3 regions of the Oryzomicrobium sp. genome follow, and region 3 is predicted to be linked to each of the others. Evidence: predicted binding sites of a transcription regulator. Region 3 holds the regulator's gene; each other region holds the start of a gene.
The links. Region 3 encodes sigma-54, which starts transcription at its own class of promoters, with help from an activator protein. Its sites were predicted from a motif close to TGGCACGCTTNCTGCTNA; they were not measured.
Positions count from the first base shown of each region.

Region 1: V7Z98_RS09270 (bactofilin family protein) is a predicted target of sigma-54. The motif match lies at 2,001-2,018, and genes of this name have one in related genera.
Region 2: V7Z98_RS15420 (CmpA/NrtA family ABC transporter substrate-binding protein) is a predicted target of sigma-54. The motif match lies at 3,307-3,324, and genes of this name have one in related genera.

Region 1 is NZ_DAISLS010000008.1:127,503-132,763, reverse strand. Features, by position in the region: gene icmF (fused isobutyryl-CoA mutase/GTPase IcmF) at 1-1,711, shown strand, start outside; gene V7Z98_RS09270 (bactofilin family protein) at 2,087-2,752, shown strand; gene V7Z98_RS09265 (hypothetical protein) at 2,785-3,573, opposite strand; gene V7Z98_RS09260 (peroxiredoxin-like family protein) at 3,824-4,342, shown strand; gene V7Z98_RS09255 (sigma-70 family RNA polymerase sigma factor) at 4,339-4,926, shown strand; gene V7Z98_RS09250 (zf-HC2 domain-containing protein) at 4,920-5,129, shown strand.
Region 2 is NZ_DAISLS010000015.1:98,087-103,347, forward strand. Features, by position in the region: gene V7Z98_RS15410 (ABC transporter ATP-binding protein) at 1-691, opposite strand, end outside; gene ntrB (nitrate ABC transporter permease) at 717-1,718, opposite strand; gene V7Z98_RS15420 (CmpA/NrtA family ABC transporter substrate-binding protein) at 1,819-3,033, opposite strand; gene V7Z98_RS15425 (ANTAR domain-containing response regulator) at 3,593-4,201, opposite strand; gene V7Z98_RS15430 (sirohydrochlorin chelatase) at 4,477-4,875, opposite strand; gene V7Z98_RS15435 (bifunctional protein-serine/threonine kinase/phosphatase) at 4,951-5,261, opposite strand, start outside.
Region 3 is NZ_DAISLS010000004.1:15,654-20,914, forward strand. Features, by position in the region: gene recA (recombinase RecA) at 118-1,143, shown strand; gene recX (recombination regulator RecX) at 1,162-1,608, shown strand; gene lptB (LPS export ABC transporter ATP-binding protein) at 1,613-2,389, shown strand; gene V7Z98_RS04335 (RNA polymerase factor sigma-54) at 2,469-3,974, shown strand; gene hpf (ribosome hibernation-promoting factor, HPF/YfiA family) at 3,987-4,307, shown strand; gene ptsN (PTS IIA-like nitrogen regulatory protein PtsN) at 4,562-5,047, shown strand; gene hprK (HPr(Ser) kinase/phosphatase) at 5,016-5,261, shown strand, end outside.

The sequences.
Region 1 (5,261 bases), on a different contig from region 3:
TTCCGGCGACGAGTACGTGGTGAAGATCCGCGACAAGGAAATCCGCACCAAGCTGGTCTCCGAATCCCTCTCCGGCACCAAGATCAAGAAGGTGGTGCTGCCCAAGTTCGGCGACGACGGCGAGGTGCTGCGCTTCCTGATGCGCGAGAACGTGCCCGGCTCCTTCCCCTACACCGCCGGCGTGTTCGCCTTCAAGCGCGAGGGCGAGGACCCGACCCGCATGTTCGCCGGCGAGGGCGACGCCTTCCGCACCAACCGCCGCTTCAAGAAGGTGTCCGAGGGCATGCCGGCCCACCGCCTGTCGACGGCCTTCGACTCGGTCACCCTGTACGGCTGCGACCCGGACGAGCGCCCCGACATCTACGGCAAGATCGGCAACTCCGGCGTGTCCATCGCCACCCTGGACGACATGAAGGTGCTCTACGACGGCTTCGACCTGTGCGCCCCGTCCACCTCGGTGTCGATGACTATCAACGGCCCGGCGCCGATCATCCTGGCGATGTTCTTCAACACCGCCATCGCCCAGCAGATCGACAAGTTCAAGGCCGACAACGGCCGCGCGCCCACCGAGGACGAGGCCGAGAAGATCCGCGAGTGGGTGCTGTCCACCGTGCGCGGCACCGTGCAGGCCGACATCCTCAAGGAAGACCAGGGCCAGAACACCTGCATCTTCTCCACCGAGTTCGCCCTGAAGATGATGGGCGACATCCAGGAGTTCTTCGTGCACAACAAGGTGCAGAACTTCTACTCGGTGTCGATCTCCGGCTACCACATCGCCGAGGCGGGCGCGAACCCCATCTCCCAGCTGGCCTTCACCCTGGCCAACGGCTTCACCTACGTGGAGAGCTACCTGGCCCGGGGCATGCACATCGACGACTTCGCCCCCAACCTGTCCTTCTTCTTCAGTAACGGCATGGACCCGGAATACTCGGTGATCGGCCGGGTGGCCCGGCGCATCTGGGCCGTGGCGATGAAGAACAAGTACGGCGCCAACGAGCGTAGCCAGAAGCTCAAGTACCACATCCAGACCTCGGGCCGGTCGCTCCACGCTCAGGAGATGGATTTCAACGACATCCGCACCACGTTGCAGGCCCTGATTGCCATCTACGACAACTGCAACTCCCTGCACACCAACGCCTACGACGAGGCCATCACCACCCCGACCGAGGAGTCGGTGCGCCGCGCCATGGCCATCCAGCTCATCATCAACCGGGAATGGGGCGTGGCGAAGAACGAGAACCCCAACCAGGGCGCCTTCATCATGGACGAGCTGACCGACCTGGTGGAAGAGGCGGTGCTCAAGGAGTTCGAGGCCATCGCCGCCCGCGGCGGGGTGCTCGGCGCCATGGAAACCGGCTACCAGCGCGGCAAGATCCAGGAGGAGTCGCTGCACTACGAGCACAAGAAGCACGATGGCTCGCTGCCCCTCATCGGCGTGAACACCTTCCTCAATCCCAAGGGCAGCGCCCAGGTGGAGATCGAGCTGGCCCGTTCCACCGAGGAGGAAAAGCAGTCCCAGATCCAGCGCCTGCGCGATTTCCAGTCCCGCCACCAGGCCCAATCCGGCCCCATGCTGGAACGTCTGCAACAGACGGCCATCGCCAACGGCAACCTGTTCGAGGTGTTGGTGGATGCGGTCCAGGTCTGTTCCCTGGGGCAGATCACCACCGCCCTCTACGACGTGGGCGGCCAGTACCGGCGCAACATGTGACCCGAAGGTCGCATCCGACCGATTAGTTGTGTCCCTCGGTAGTTATTCGGCCACGGCGGCGTCAGCCCCCGTGGCCGTTTCTTTTTTGTTCTGGATGGGGGCGGCGCCCGGGCGGTCGTGAGCGTTCTGTCTGTCGCTCTGGCCCGACAGGAAAATCCGCGAAAAAACAGCAACTAGGCCGGATGCATGGATTCGGCGTCGGGCTGGCCCGACACTATTTGTGCCTATCGTCGGCGATCGGGTGGCAATCGTGAGGTGAACCGCTGTAAACGCGGGGCTTGGCGTGAAGTGGCACGCTGCTTGCCATAGGTCGGGATGGCGTTGCGGCGGCTGCCGCGACGGTTCGACTTTGCCACTCCACCTTAAGGACCTTCCATGCTCAACAAGCAAAGCTTCTTCGGCAAACGCGAGGAAACCGCCCCCCTGCGCAACGACGCCCTGGCCCCCCGGGACACCCGCCTGTCCGGCGCCTCTGGCGCTGCGGTGGTGGCGCCGGCCGGCCTGCCGCCCCTCGGCACTCCCGGGCGGGCTCCCGCCGGGCCGGCCACCGCCAGCAGCCCGCTGAATGCGCCCGATGCGGGCAAGTCCGCCGCCAAGCCGGGGCTGACCGACGCAGTGGGCGGCAACCGCCTGATCGTCGGCCCCGACGTGAAGCTGAAGGGGGCGGAAATCCTCGACTGCGACACCCTGGTGGTGGAAGGCCGGGTCGAGGCCACCATGGACAGCCGGGTCATGCACATCGCCGAAAAGGGGGTGTTCAGCGGCAAGGTGAGCATCGACGTGGCCGAGGTGTACGGCACCTTCGAGGGCGAACTGACCGCCCGCCAGCAACTGGTGATCCATGAAACCGGCCGGGTCAGCGGCACCATCCGCTACGGCAAGATTCTCATCGACGAGGGCGGCGAGCTGTCCGGCGACATCAAGTCCCTAGACGCCGACACCCCGGTACTGACCCGGGCCGCTTCCGCCGGTGCGTCCGTTTCGAGCCTTTCGCCGTCCGCTCCGGCCGCAGGTTCGGCCAAGGCCGGCACGGATGCGTGACGGGCGCCCTGCTGCTCCCGCCCGGGCCGGGGTCAGTGCAGGGTCTGGCCTGCGGCGCCGGTCTCCCCGGCGGCGCCGCGGCTGGCCTCCTGCCAGCCCAGCACGGCTTGGGTGGCCTGGGCCATGATCTGCTCCCACTGGGGTTTCGGCAGTTCCCGGCTGAGCGCGCCGAACAGCGCCTGGGTGGTTTCTTGGCCCAGGCCGTCGCTGGCCAGCCGATGGGCCAGGCAGCGGATCTGGATGTGGGCCAGGGCATCGGCCACCAGCCGCCAGCCCACTTCCGGCATGGTCCGGGTCAGGGCTGCCATCATGCCGCCCAGTTGGCTGAGGATGGCGAATGCCTCGTCCCGCTCTTCGCTGGCGATCATGGCGTGCCAGATGGCCAGGTGCAGGTCGCGGCGCAGCCCGACCTTGAAGTCGATGGCATCGCCCTCGTTGTCCTGAAGGGCGCTGAAGGCGGCCTGGCAGCGGCCCTCGCCGGCCGGGTCCAGGGCGTCGCGCAGCAGCCCCACCAGCTCGCTCAGCCCGGCCATGGCCGAGGGGCCGAAGATCTGGGCGTAGGCCAGGCCCCACTGGTCCAGGCCGGCCAGCAGCATGGCGCGGCGCAGGATGCCGGCCTCCCCGTCACGGCCGCCCTCGGCGGCGGCGATCCATTCCTCGGCACGGGCGGCGATTTCCCGGGCGCCGGCGCGCCACTCCGCCTCGTTGCCTTCCAGGGACAGGCGGAACAGGCGGGCGAAAGCATCCTGGACGAGGCGAGCGGCGTAGGTTTGCAGCTCCCGGGAGGCCAGGGGGGCGAAGGTGTCGGCGGGCAGGGTCATGGCGCAATCACAAAAGACGGGCGGCACCCACGGCGCCGCGAGGGCAGGATTGTGCCCAATGCGCCGAGGGAGGGCAAAGGGCGGCACACGGGGGGAGCCGCCATCTCGCCGCTGGCAGGGTGTAAGGAATTGCGCCGGGGGAACGACAGATTGATTTAGCCTCTCCAAACGGGCGGCGCCGGCCTTCTGCCGCGCGCCCCTGACGACAATGCCACGGAGCCCCTCGATGACCGATCTTTGCCCTCGTCCCATGCCCCGCCACCCCGTCCCCGACCTGGCCGTAGCGACGGTGGACGGTTCCCTCTGGCGCCTTGCCGACCGGCGCCCGGAGCGCTTCACCCTGGTGGTGGCCTACCGGGGGCGCCACTGCCCCATCTGCCGCGCCTATCTCCAGGAGCTGGTCCGTCTGCTGCCCGAATTCTCCGCCCGGGGCGTGGACGTGCTGGCCGTTTCCGCCGACGACGAAGCCCGGGCCCGGGATACGCACCGGGAATGGCGGCTGGAGGGCCTGGCCCTGGGTTACGGCCTGTCCATCGCCACCGGCCGGGCCTGGGGGCTGTACGTTTCCACCGGCCGAGGCGCTACCTCCATCGGCATCGAGGAGCCGGCCCTGTTCACCGAGCCTGGTCTCTTTCTGGTGCGCCCCGACGGCACTCTTTACTGGGCGGCCATCCAGACCATGCCCTTTGCCCGGCCGGGGTTCGCCGACGTGCTCAAGGCCCTGGATTTCGTCATCGCCAAGGACTACCCGGCCCGGGGCGAGGCATGAGCGTTCCGGCGCCCGCTGCTGCGGACCTGGTCGGGCTGCGCCGCGACCTGCTGCGCTTTGCCGTGCTGCAACTGCGCGACGAGGCGGCGGCCGAGGATGCGGTGCAGGAAACCCTGCTGGCCGCCTGCCGCGACGGCGCCGGATTCGCCGGCCGGGCCCAGTGGAGCACCTGGGTGTTCGGCATCCTGCGCCACAAGATCGTGGACGCCATCCGCCAGCGGGTGCGCCAGCCCCAGCCCCTGGCCGAGATCGACGAGATTCCCGAGGACGCCTTCGACGACCTGTTCCGCCCGGACGGGCACTGGCGCGCCGAGGAGCGCCCGGCGGCCTGGGGCGATCCGGAAGCGGCCCTGTCCCGGGCCGAATTCTGGGAGGTGTTTCGGCTGTGCTTGACCCGCCTGCCGGAAAACACCGCCCGGGTGTTCATGATGCGGGAGTACCTGGGCTTCGATACGCGGGAAATCTGCGGCGAATTGTCGATTACAGCAGCCAACTGCTGGGTAGTTCTGCACCGGGCGCGCATGAGCCTGCGCCTCTGCCTACAGGAGCGCTGGTTTGCCGGCGAGGGGGGAATGTCATGCTGAACTGCAAGGAGGCGACCCGGCTGCTGTCCGATGCCCAGGAGCGGGAACTGGGCGTGCCCGCCCGGCTGGCCCTGCGCCTGCATCTGGCGATCTGCTCCGGCTGCCGCAACTTCGAACGCCAGATCGACGTCCTGCGCACCGCCACCCGGCGTCTGGGGGCGTGGCGGGACGAGGCGGGGCCGCGGGACGACGGCGAAACGTGAAACGTGGAGGGGCGACGGCGGGAGTGGCATGGCGCCGCTATGTTGCACCGTGGAAAGCCGCGCCAGTCCTCGATCCTGGCGAGGGTATGCCGAAGGTCCGCGCCAGTGGCGGTGTTTGTCCAAGGCTGCCCG
Region 2 (5,261 bases), on a different contig from region 3:
CGATGGTGGCCGCCGGGCCGTTGTTGAGCATCACCACCCGGTCGGCCAGCAGCACCGCCTCGTCCACGTCGTGGGTGACCATCACCACCGTGGCCCGGGTGGCCTCGCAGATCTTCAGCAGCTCGTCCTGCAACTTGGCCCGAGTCAGGGCGTCCAGGGCGCCGAAGGGCTCGTCCATGAGCAGCACCTTGGGCTCCATCGACAGGGCCCGGGCGATGCCGACCCGCTGCTTCATGCCCCCGGAAATCTCGTGGGGGTACTTGGCGGCGGCGTGGGTCAGCCCCACCAGGGCCAGGGCGGCGTCGGTACGGGCCTTGAGCCTGGCCTTGCCTTCCTTGGCGCCAAATACTTTCTCCACGGCCAGGTGGATGTTGCCGAAGCAGGTCAGCCAAGGCAGCAGGGAATGGTTCTGGAACACCACCGCCCGCTCCGGGCCGGGCTTGGCGATCTCGCGGCCGTCGCAGATCAGGGCGCCGGCGGTGGGCACGGTCAGGCCGGCGATCAGGTTGAGCAGGGTCGATTTGCCGCAGCCGGAGTGGCCGATCAGGGTGATGAACTCGCCCTTGGCGATGGCCAGGTCGATGTCGCGCAGGGCGACGAAGCGGCCCTGCTTGGTGGCGAAAGCCTGCTCCACCCCCTGGAGGTGGACGAACTTTTCGGCGTGGTGGTCGATGGGTGTTGCGCTGACCATGGCGGCGTCTCCTGAAAGGGGGGAATCAGCGGGATTCGAAGGTGAAGCGCTTGGCCAGCAGCATCAGTCCCTGGTCGAGCAGCAGGCCGACGATGCCGATGACGCCGATGGCGATGAGGATGTGGGCGACGTTGAGGTTGTTCCACTCGTCCCACACCCAGAAGCCGATGCCGACGCCGCCGGTGAGCATTTCCGCGGCGACGATCACCAGCCAGGCCACGCCGATGGACAGGCGCACCCCGGTGAGCACGGCGGGCAGCACCGCCGGCAAAAGAATGCGGGTGAACACCTGCCACTCGGACAGGGCCAGCACCCGGGCCACGTTCAGGTAGTCCTGGGGCACCTGCTTCACCCCGGCGGCGGTGTTGAGAATCATCGGCCAGATCGAGCAGATGAACAGGGTCCAGGTGGCCGCCGGGTCGGCCTTCTTGAACACCAAGAGGCCGATGGGCAACCAGGCGAGCGGCGACACCGGGCGCAGCAGGCTGATGATGGGCGAGAGCATGCGCGCCAGGAAATCGAAGCGGCCAATGAGAAAGCCGAGGGGAATGCCCACCGCCGCGGCGATGCCGAAGCCGATGCCGACCCGTTGCAGCGAGGCCAGCACGTTCCAGCCGATGCCCTGGTCGTTGGGGGTGTTGCGGTAGAAGGGGTCGCCAAACAGCTTGACCGCCTCCTGCCAGGTGGCCACCGGCCCGGGGATGCCGCTGCCGCCCGAGAGGGTGGCGACGTACCAGATGGCGACGAAGGCGGCCAGGCCGAGCAGGGGCGGCAGCACCGCCTTGACCAGGCGCAGAAGGGCGTCGCTCCCTTGGCCCTCCTTCCCCCTCTTGCCGGAAAGCAAGGCGGGGCGCGGGGTTTCAGAGGGTGTGGCCGGATCACTATATTCCATGCGGTTCTCCAATGGGGATGCCTGAAGATTGGCGTCCAGCCTCGCTTCCAGGGCAGATGAGGTGGCCGTCGGCGTGGCGGCGGCGGCCGGATCGCCCAGGGGCAGGGCGTCGGCGGTGGCGCTGTAGGTGGTCATGGCGGACTCCTTCTCATGCAATCAATTCGGTGGTGCAGCGCGGGGCGGGGCGGGCAGCTCGCGTCGTCCTGCCCGCCCCGCACGGGGCAGCCCATCGCGGTCAGGCGTGGACCTTGAAGCCGTCGGCGTACTTCTTCGGGTCCTTGCCGTCCCAGACCACCCCGTCGATCAGCTTCGAGGTGCGCATCTCGCTCTTGGGCAGGGCCACGCCGGCGGCCTGGGCGCCCTGGGTGTAGAGGTCGATGCGATTCACCTTCCTGGCCACCGCCAAGTAGTCCGGGTGTTCCTTGAGCAGGCCCCAGCGCTTGTGCTGGGTGAGGAACCACATGCCGTCGGACAGGTAAGGGAAGTTCACCGTCCCGTCGTTGAAGAATTTCATGTGGTTCTTGTCGTCCCAGCTCTTGCCCAGACCGTTGCTGTAGCGGCCCAGCATCCGTTCCAGGATCACCTCGGGGTCGGTGTTCACGTAGGACTTCTGGGCGATGGTCTCGGCGGTGGCACGCCGGTTGGCGAGCGACCCGTCGATCCAGCGGCTGGCGTCGAGAATGGCGGCGATCATCGCCCGGCTGGTGTTGGGGTGCTTGCTGGCGAAGTCGGCGGTGGTGCCCAGTACCTTCTCCGGGTGATCCACCCACACCTCCTGGGTGGTCACGGCGGTAAAGCCGATCTTGTCCATGATCGCCCGGTTGTTCCACGGCTCGCCGACACAGAAGCCGTCCATGTTGCCCACCCGCATGTTGGCCACCATCTGCGGCGGCGGCACGGTGATGGTCTTCACGTCCTTCAACGGGTTGATGTCGTGGGCCGCCAGCCAGTAGTACAGCCACATGGCGTGGGTGCCGGTGGGAAAGGTCTGGGCGAAGGTCAGTTCGGCACCGGCCCCGGGCTTGCTGGCGATCAGCTTTTTCAGGCTGGCCCCGTCGGTGACGCCCAGGTCGCGCAGCTTGTTGGCCAGGGTGATGGCCTGGCCGTTCTGGTTGAGGCCCATCAGCACCGCCATGTCCTTCTTCGGCCCGCCGACGCCCATCTGCACGCCATAGACCAGGCCGTAGAGGACGTGGGCGGCGTCCAGCTCGCCGTTGACCAGCTTGTCGCGCACGGCGGCCCAGGAGGCCTCCTTGCTCGGGATGATCTTGATGCCGTACTTCTCGTCGAACTTGTTCACCGCCGCCATCACCACCGAGGCGCAGTCGGTAAGGGGAATGAAGCCGATGCGCACCTCCTTCTTCTCCGGTGCGTTGGCCGTGCCGGGAGCCGGCCCGGCGGCCCGGGCCTCGCCCGGCACCAGGCTGCCCACCCCGGCGCTCACCCCCATCCCCAGCACGCCGGCGCCGGCGGACAGGCGCAGCCCGGCGGTGAGGAAGGAACGGCGTTCGGCATTGATGGCGGCCGGCATGGCAGCGTCGGCGGCGTCGGCAGCGGGAAAGCGATTCAAGCGGTTCATGTGCGGCTCCCTGGCAGATGGAAAAACAGGCGTCCGGGTAAAAAAAGACGGCGTCACACCCCGGCAGGAGGAGGTGTTCCGCCGGGATGGACGCCGTTGTCCAAGCCACTCGACCGCGCCGCCCTTGGCACGGTCGATCGTTATTTAGCAACCGCCGTGCCACTCGCCAAAAAAACCCGCAACCCGTTGTTTACCAATGGTTTACAAACCTCCGGCGGCTCTCCTGGAAAAACGGCTCCGGCACCCGAACCGTGCCTTTTCCTGACCGTCACCTGCCGCCATGCACAAAAACGGGGAGGCAATTCCGGCCCGTTCCCAGCTCACGGGGCAACGCCCCCCGCCCCGGCCGGACAAAGCCGGGCAAAAAAAGCGGGCTCCCGCAGGAGCCCGTTCAAGGTGAAACGGAGGAGATCACTACGCGAAGATCGCGTCACAACAACAACCGCGCCGTTTCCAGCACGTTCTGCGCCACTGTCCCGATAGGCTGGCCCCGATCCATGGCCAGCTTGCGGAGCAGCTTGTAGGCCTCGTCTTCGTCGAGGCCCTTGAGCTTCATGAGCAGCCCCTTGGCCTTTTCCACCAGGCGCCGCTCGGACAATTTCTTCTGGGTTAGCACCAGCTCCCGCTTGAGGGCCTGTTCGGCCTCGAAGCGGGCCAGGGCCACGTCCATCACCGGCTTGACCCGGGCCGGCTCCAGGCCGTCCACCACGTAGGCGGCGACGCCGGCCTTCATGGCATCGCGGATGCAGTCCTGGTCACCCTCGTCGGCGAAGATCACCACCGGCCGGGGCATGTCCCGGTTCATGGCCGCCAGGTGCTCCAGGGTGTCCCGGGACGGGTTGTCGGTGCCGATCAGGATCATGTCGGGCTTGAGGGCCTCCACCTGGCGCGCCAAGTCCTCGGCCCCAGCCAGCACCGCCGCCACCTGGCAGCCGGCCATGGCCAGGCCGGCGCACAGCTCGGCGCCGCGACGCTGCGACTCGTCGATCACCAGCACCCGCAGGGCAGCCGTAGCGGCAGGAGGAGAAAGGGGCTTCATGGGCGAGAAAAACGCGGCACGGGATCGGAAGCGGAAATTCAGGACTCGGGAGTCGAGACCCGCCGGCCTGGGCCGACGGGTGGTTCGCCAAGCATTCAGCAAGACCCGGGCCAGAAACCCGTTTCTTTTAAATCAAGGCGTTGGCAAATCCCCAGGGCCGTTCTCGAATAATCCGCGCACCAATACGGTGCCGCGCCCAGTCCCCACGCCCGGCCTTGGCACGGCTGCGGGGTGGCGCCAGGCCGGCAGGTGCCGCGGGCGGCGGAACGGGATGATCAGGCCGCCGAAACGATGCCCGGGATGGCGTCCAGTTGCGCCAGGGCATGGCCGGCCATGGCCGCCACCACGGCGGGGGCTTCGCCCACCGGCGGCGCCAGGTCGAGGCGCAGGCCCGGATGGCGGGCGCGCAGGGCGTCGAGCAGCAGGGGCAGGTCGCGCTTGAGGTGACCGCCCTGGGCGATGAACAGGGGCACCACGGCGATGTGGCGGATGCCCTCGCCCACCAGGGCATCCACGCAGGATTCCAGGCCCGGGGCCATGAATTCGAGAAAGGCCAGCTCGACCCGGGTGCCGGGGGAGCGGGCCAGGATGACGTCGCGCACCCGGTGCATAGGCAGGGCCCATTCCGGGTCCCGGGCACCGTGGGCGAAGAGGATGAGGGCGGGAGTGGTCATAAGGGTTCCGAGGATAGCACCGTGCACGCCCCCCGGGGGTGGCCGGCACCGGGGAGCGGCGGTCGGGTCAGACGCTCAACGCCCCAGCAGCCACAGCAGCAGGAGCAGGTTGATGCCCAGGGAAACCGCCGCCAGGCCGCGCCAAAAGGCCAGGCCGTGGCGCGCCAGCCAGGGGCGCGGGCGATGGCGGGGCACCGCATCGGGCCGGGCCGCCCCCCGTTCCAGGGCCAGGAGGAATTCCTCGGCGGTCTCGAAGCGCCCCGCCGGTTCCCGGGCCACCGCCTTGAGCAGCAGGCCTTCCAGCCAGGCCGGCACGTCAGGCCGGTAGCGCGACGGGGGAACCGGCTCGCCGAAGCGGGGATGCTGGAACGGCTCGATCTCGCCGT
Region 3 (5,261 bases):
GGATGCACGAGGCGCCATTTTAGCCCACCCCCGCACCGGACCGAGACGCAGGCGGCGGCTGCGAGGCTCGGGCCGGTTTGTGCAATAATCGGGCCATTCTTGCAAAGGATTCCCAATATGGACGAAAACAAAGCCAAAGCCCTGGCCGCCGCACTGGCCCAGATCGAAAAGCAGTTCGGCAAGGGCTCCATCATGAAGATGGGCGAAGGCAACGTCGAAAACGACCTGCAGGTCGTGTCCACCGGCTCCCTGGGCCTGGACATCGCCCTGGGCGTGGGCGGCCTGCCCCGCGGCCGCGTGGTGGAGATCTACGGACCCGAATCCTCCGGCAAGACCACCCTGACCCTGCAGGTGGTCGCCCAGATGCAAAAGCTCGGCGGCACCGCCGCCTTCATCGACGCCGAACACGCCCTGGACCCGGGCTACGCCCAGAAGCTCGGCGTGAACCTGGACGAGCTGCTCATCTCCCAGCCCGACACCGGCGAACAGGCCCTGGAAATCGCCGACATGCTGGTGCGCTCTGGCAGCGTGGACGTGGTGGTGATCGACTCGGTAGCCGCCCTGGTGCCCAAGGCCGAAATCGAAGGCGAGATGGGCGACTCCCTGCCCGGCCTGCACGCCCGCCTGATGAGCCAGGCCCTGCGCAAGCTCACCGCCAACATCAAGAAGACCAACACCCTGGTGATCTTCATCAACCAGATCCGCATGAAGATCGGCGTGATGTTCGGCAGCCCGGAAACCACCACCGGCGGCAACGCGCTCAAGTTCTACGCCTCGGTGCGCCTCGACATCCGCCGCATCGGCGGCATCAAGAAGGGCGACGAGGTGATCGGCAACGAAACCAAGGTCAAGGTGGTGAAGAACAAGGTGTCGCCCCCGTTCCGCGAGGCCATCTTCGACATCCTCTACGGCGAGGGCATCTCCCGGGAAGGCGAGATCATCGACATGGGCGTGGCCCACAAGATCGTCGAGAAGTCTGGCGCCTGGTATGCCTACAACGGCGAGAAGATCGGCCAGGGCAAGGACAACGTGCGCGAGTACCTGCGCCAGCGTCCGGAAACCGCGGCCGAGATCGAGGCCAAAATCCGCGCCGCCGTCGGCGTCGCCTTGCCCACCGGCGTGGCGGCCCCGGCCGAGGCCTAAGGCCGGCCCCGGGAGCGCATGGCGCCGACCGAACGCTCCCTGCGGGAACGGGCCGTCGCCCTACTCGCCCGCCGCGAACATTCCCGGTCCGAACTGGCGCGCAAGCTGGCGCCCCACGCGGAAAGCCGCGAGGAACTGGACCGGCTGCTCGACGAGCTGGCCGCCCGCAAGCTGCTCTCGGACGACCGCTACGCCGAGATGCGCGTGACGGTGCGCGCCGGCCGCTACGGCAACCAGCGGCTGCGCCAGGAGCTGGCGACGGCCGGAGTCGACGACGCCACCATCGCCACCGCCCTGGCCCAGGCCGACGACGAGTCGTCCCGGGCCAAGTCGGTCTGGCAGAAGAAATTCGGCACCCCCGCCGCGGATGCGGCGGAACGGGCCAAACAGATGCGTTTCCTCGCCCAGCGGGGTTTTTCCATGGAGATCATCCGCCGCGTCGTGCGCGGCCTCGATGACGAATGACCGCATGAACGCCGCCACCCTCACCTCCACCGCCCCGGCCCAGCCGGCGCCGGCCAGCCAGAGCCGCCTATCTGCCCACAACCTGCAAAAGCGCTACAAGAAGCGCACCGTGGTCCACGACGTGTCGTTCGACGTGGCCAGCGGCGAGGTGGTCGGCCTGCTCGGCCCCAACGGCGCGGGCAAGACCACCTGTTTCTACATGGTGGTGGGCCTGGTGGCCGCCGACGGCGGCGAGGTCTACCTGGACGAGGCCCGGCTGACCCACCAGCCGATCCACCAGCGTGCCCATCAAGGCCTTTCGTACCTGCCCCAAGAAGCGTCGGTGTTCCGCAAGCTGAACGTGGCCGAGAACATCCAGGCCGTGCTCGAACTGCAGAACCTGCCCGAGGACGAGGTGAAGAACCGCCTCGAATCCCTGCTCGACGAGCTGCACATCGGCCACCTGCGCGGCACCCTGGCGGTGGCCCTGTCCGGCGGCGAGCGGCGCCGGGTCGAGATCGCCCGGGCCCTGGCCACCAATCCACGCTTCGTGCTGCTCGACGAGCCCTTCGCCGGGGTGGACCCGATCGCCGTACTGGAAATCCAGAAGATCATCCGCTTCCTCAAGGCCCGCGGCATCGGCGTGCTGATCACCGACCACAACGTGCGCGAAACCCTGGGTATCTGCGACCGGGCCTACATCATCAACGAGGGCCGCGTGCTGGCCGCCGGTCGCCCGGACGAGATCGTGCACAACGACGACGTGCGCAAGGTTTACCTGGGCGAGCATTTCCGCCTGTGACCGCGACCCGCTCCATGCCCATGCTCCACCGCCCCGCCGCCGCGCCGCCCCATGAGGCAGCAGCCGGTTGCCGCTGCCGATGAAACCCAGCCTCCAGCTCAAGCTCTCGCAGCACCTGGCGCTCACGCCCCAGTTGCAGCAGTCGATCAAGCTGCTGCAGCTGTCGACCCTCGAGCTCAACCAGGAAATCGAGCAATACCTGCTGGAAAACCCCCTGCTGGAGCGGGAGGACGATTTCGAACCCGCCGCCCGCCCCGCCGAGCCGGGCTTTGCCGACGCCTTGAGCAGCGGCGAGCAGGCGGCCGACGGCAACGCCCAGGCGGAACGGGGCGAATCCGGGGAGAACGGCGAGTCCAGTGAATCCGGTGAAGGCAGCGACTACACCGCCGAGGGTGGCGACGCCGGCGTGGACGACGGCTGGTTCGCCGAGGGCAGCTTTCCCAGCGGCAGCCGCGACAACGACGGGGACGACGAGGGCGACGGCCAGGACATCCAGGCCGCCGTCACCAGTCTGAAGGACCACCTAAACTGGCAGTTGGGCCTGACCTCCCTGTCGGACCGGGACCGCAGCCTGGCCAGCTTCATCGTCGAAGCCCTGGACGACGACGGCTACCTGGACCAGTCCCTGGACGAACTGGGCGAAGCCCTGCCCCACGAGCTGGAGGTCGAGCCGGAAGAACTGGAGATCGCCCTCAAGCACGTGCAGAACCTGGACCCCACCGGCGTGGGCGCGCGCAGTCCCCAGGAATGCCTGGCCCTGCAACTGCGCGCCCGCCCCGCCGGCCCGGTGCGCAACCTGGCGCTGACCCTGGCGGAAAAGCACCTGGACCTGCTCGCCAACCGGGACTTCACCCGGCTCAAGCGCCAGCTCGGCTGCGACGACGAGACGCTGAAGGCGGTGCAGGCCATGATCATGGGCCTGGACCCGCGCCCGGGAGCCCGCTACGCGCCCCTGGAAACCCGCTACATCATCCCCGACGTGATCGTGCGCAAGGTGCGCAATCAGTGGGTAGCGAGCATCAACCCAGACGCCTTCCCTCGCCTGCGGGTCAACCGGCTCTACGCCGACCTGCTGCAAAAGCACCGCACCCGCGGCGAGAGCGGCGGCATGTCCGGCCAGTTGCAGGAGGCCCGCTGGCTGATCAAGAACGTGCAGCAGCGCTTTGACACCATCCTGCGCGTCTCCCAGGCCATCGTGGACCGGCAGCGCGCCTTCTTCGACCACGGCGAGGTGGCGATGCGCCCCCTGGTGCTGCGCGAGATCGCCGACATCCTCGACCTGCACGAATCCACCGTGTCCCGGGTGACCACCCAGAAGTACATGGCCTCACCCCGGGGTATCTTCGAACTGAAGTATTTTTTCGGCAGCCACGTGGCCACCGATACCGGCGGAGCCTGTTCGGCCACCGCCATCCGCGCCCTCATCAAGCAGCTGGTGGGCTCGGAAAACGCCAAGAAGCCTCTCTCGGACAACCAGATTGCTGACATCCTCGGCCAGCAGGGCATTGTCGTCGCCCGCCGGACGATAGCAAAATACCGGGAGGGGATGGGCATTCCAGCTGCCAATCTCCGCAAGTCCCTCTAAAGGAGTAGAACCATGAATCTGCAGATCAGTGGGCATCACCTGGAAGTCACTCCGGCGATCCGTGAATACGTGACCGGCAAACTGGACCGCGTCATCCGTCACTTCGACAACGTGATCGACGTAAGCGTGATTCTCTCGGTCGAGAAGCTGAAGCAAAAGGCCGAAGTGACCGTCCACGTGCGCGGCAAGGACATCTTCGTCGAGAGCGAGGATTCCGACCTGTACGCCGCCATCGACAGCCTGATCGACAAGCTGGACCGCCAAGTCATCAAGCACAAGCAAAAAATCCAGGATCACCACCGGGACGAGAAGAACATCCCCGTCGCCGAGTGATCTAACCAACGGATCGGCCGGGCCCCGCGGGGGCCCGCCGACTGTTCCCCTCACGGGCCCCTCGACCCTCGCTGCCCGGGGCGCAGCCCCCGTCAGCGCAACGACCGGAAATCCTGTATCCTCCCGGCCACGTTTCGCCCTTAGTCTCCGAGACCCCGGCCCGATTTCCTCCCGGCCCGCTCCGAATCCCATCGCCACACCGGTGGCACCGTGCATTCAAGGCTGGCCCGTTCAACGTCTCCGTGGATCGTCCGATGGAGCTCATCGCCAAACTCCTTCCTCTCGAAAACGTCGTCCTAGACCTGGAAGCGACCAGCAAGAAGCGGGTCTTCGAACAGGCCGGCATTCTCTTCGAAAACCGCAACGGCATTGCCCGCGCCACGGTCTTCGACAGCTTGTTCGCCCGGGAAAAGCTCGGTTCCACCGGGCTGGGTCAGGGCGTCGCCATTCCCCACGGCCGCATCAAGGGTCTCAAGGAAGCCGTCGGCGCCTTCCTGCGCCTGGCCGCGCCGGTGCCTTTCGACGCTCCCGACGGCAAGCCGGTGAGCCTGGTGTTCGTGCTCCTGGTGCCGGAACAGGCCACCGAGCAGCACCTGCAAATCCTGTCCGAACTGGCCCAGCGCTTCTCCGATCGCGGCTTCCGCGAACAGCTCGCCAGCGGCGGCGACGCCACCATCCTGCGCGACCTCTTCATCCACGGGGCACCCCATGCGCCAGATCAGCATCGCGCAGCTGTTTGAGGACCACCGCGACAAGCTCGACCTGACCTGGGTCGCCGCCAACGGCGCCAAACGTCATCTGGAACTCAAGGAGCGGGGCAACTACGGGGCCGACGTGGTCGGCCACCTCAACCTGATCCACCCCGAGCGCCTCCAGGTGTTCGGCGTGGCCGAGCGGGAATGGTCCCTGCGGGTCGCTCCCCAGCGCCTCAAGCAGCAGGTGGACGACCTGATC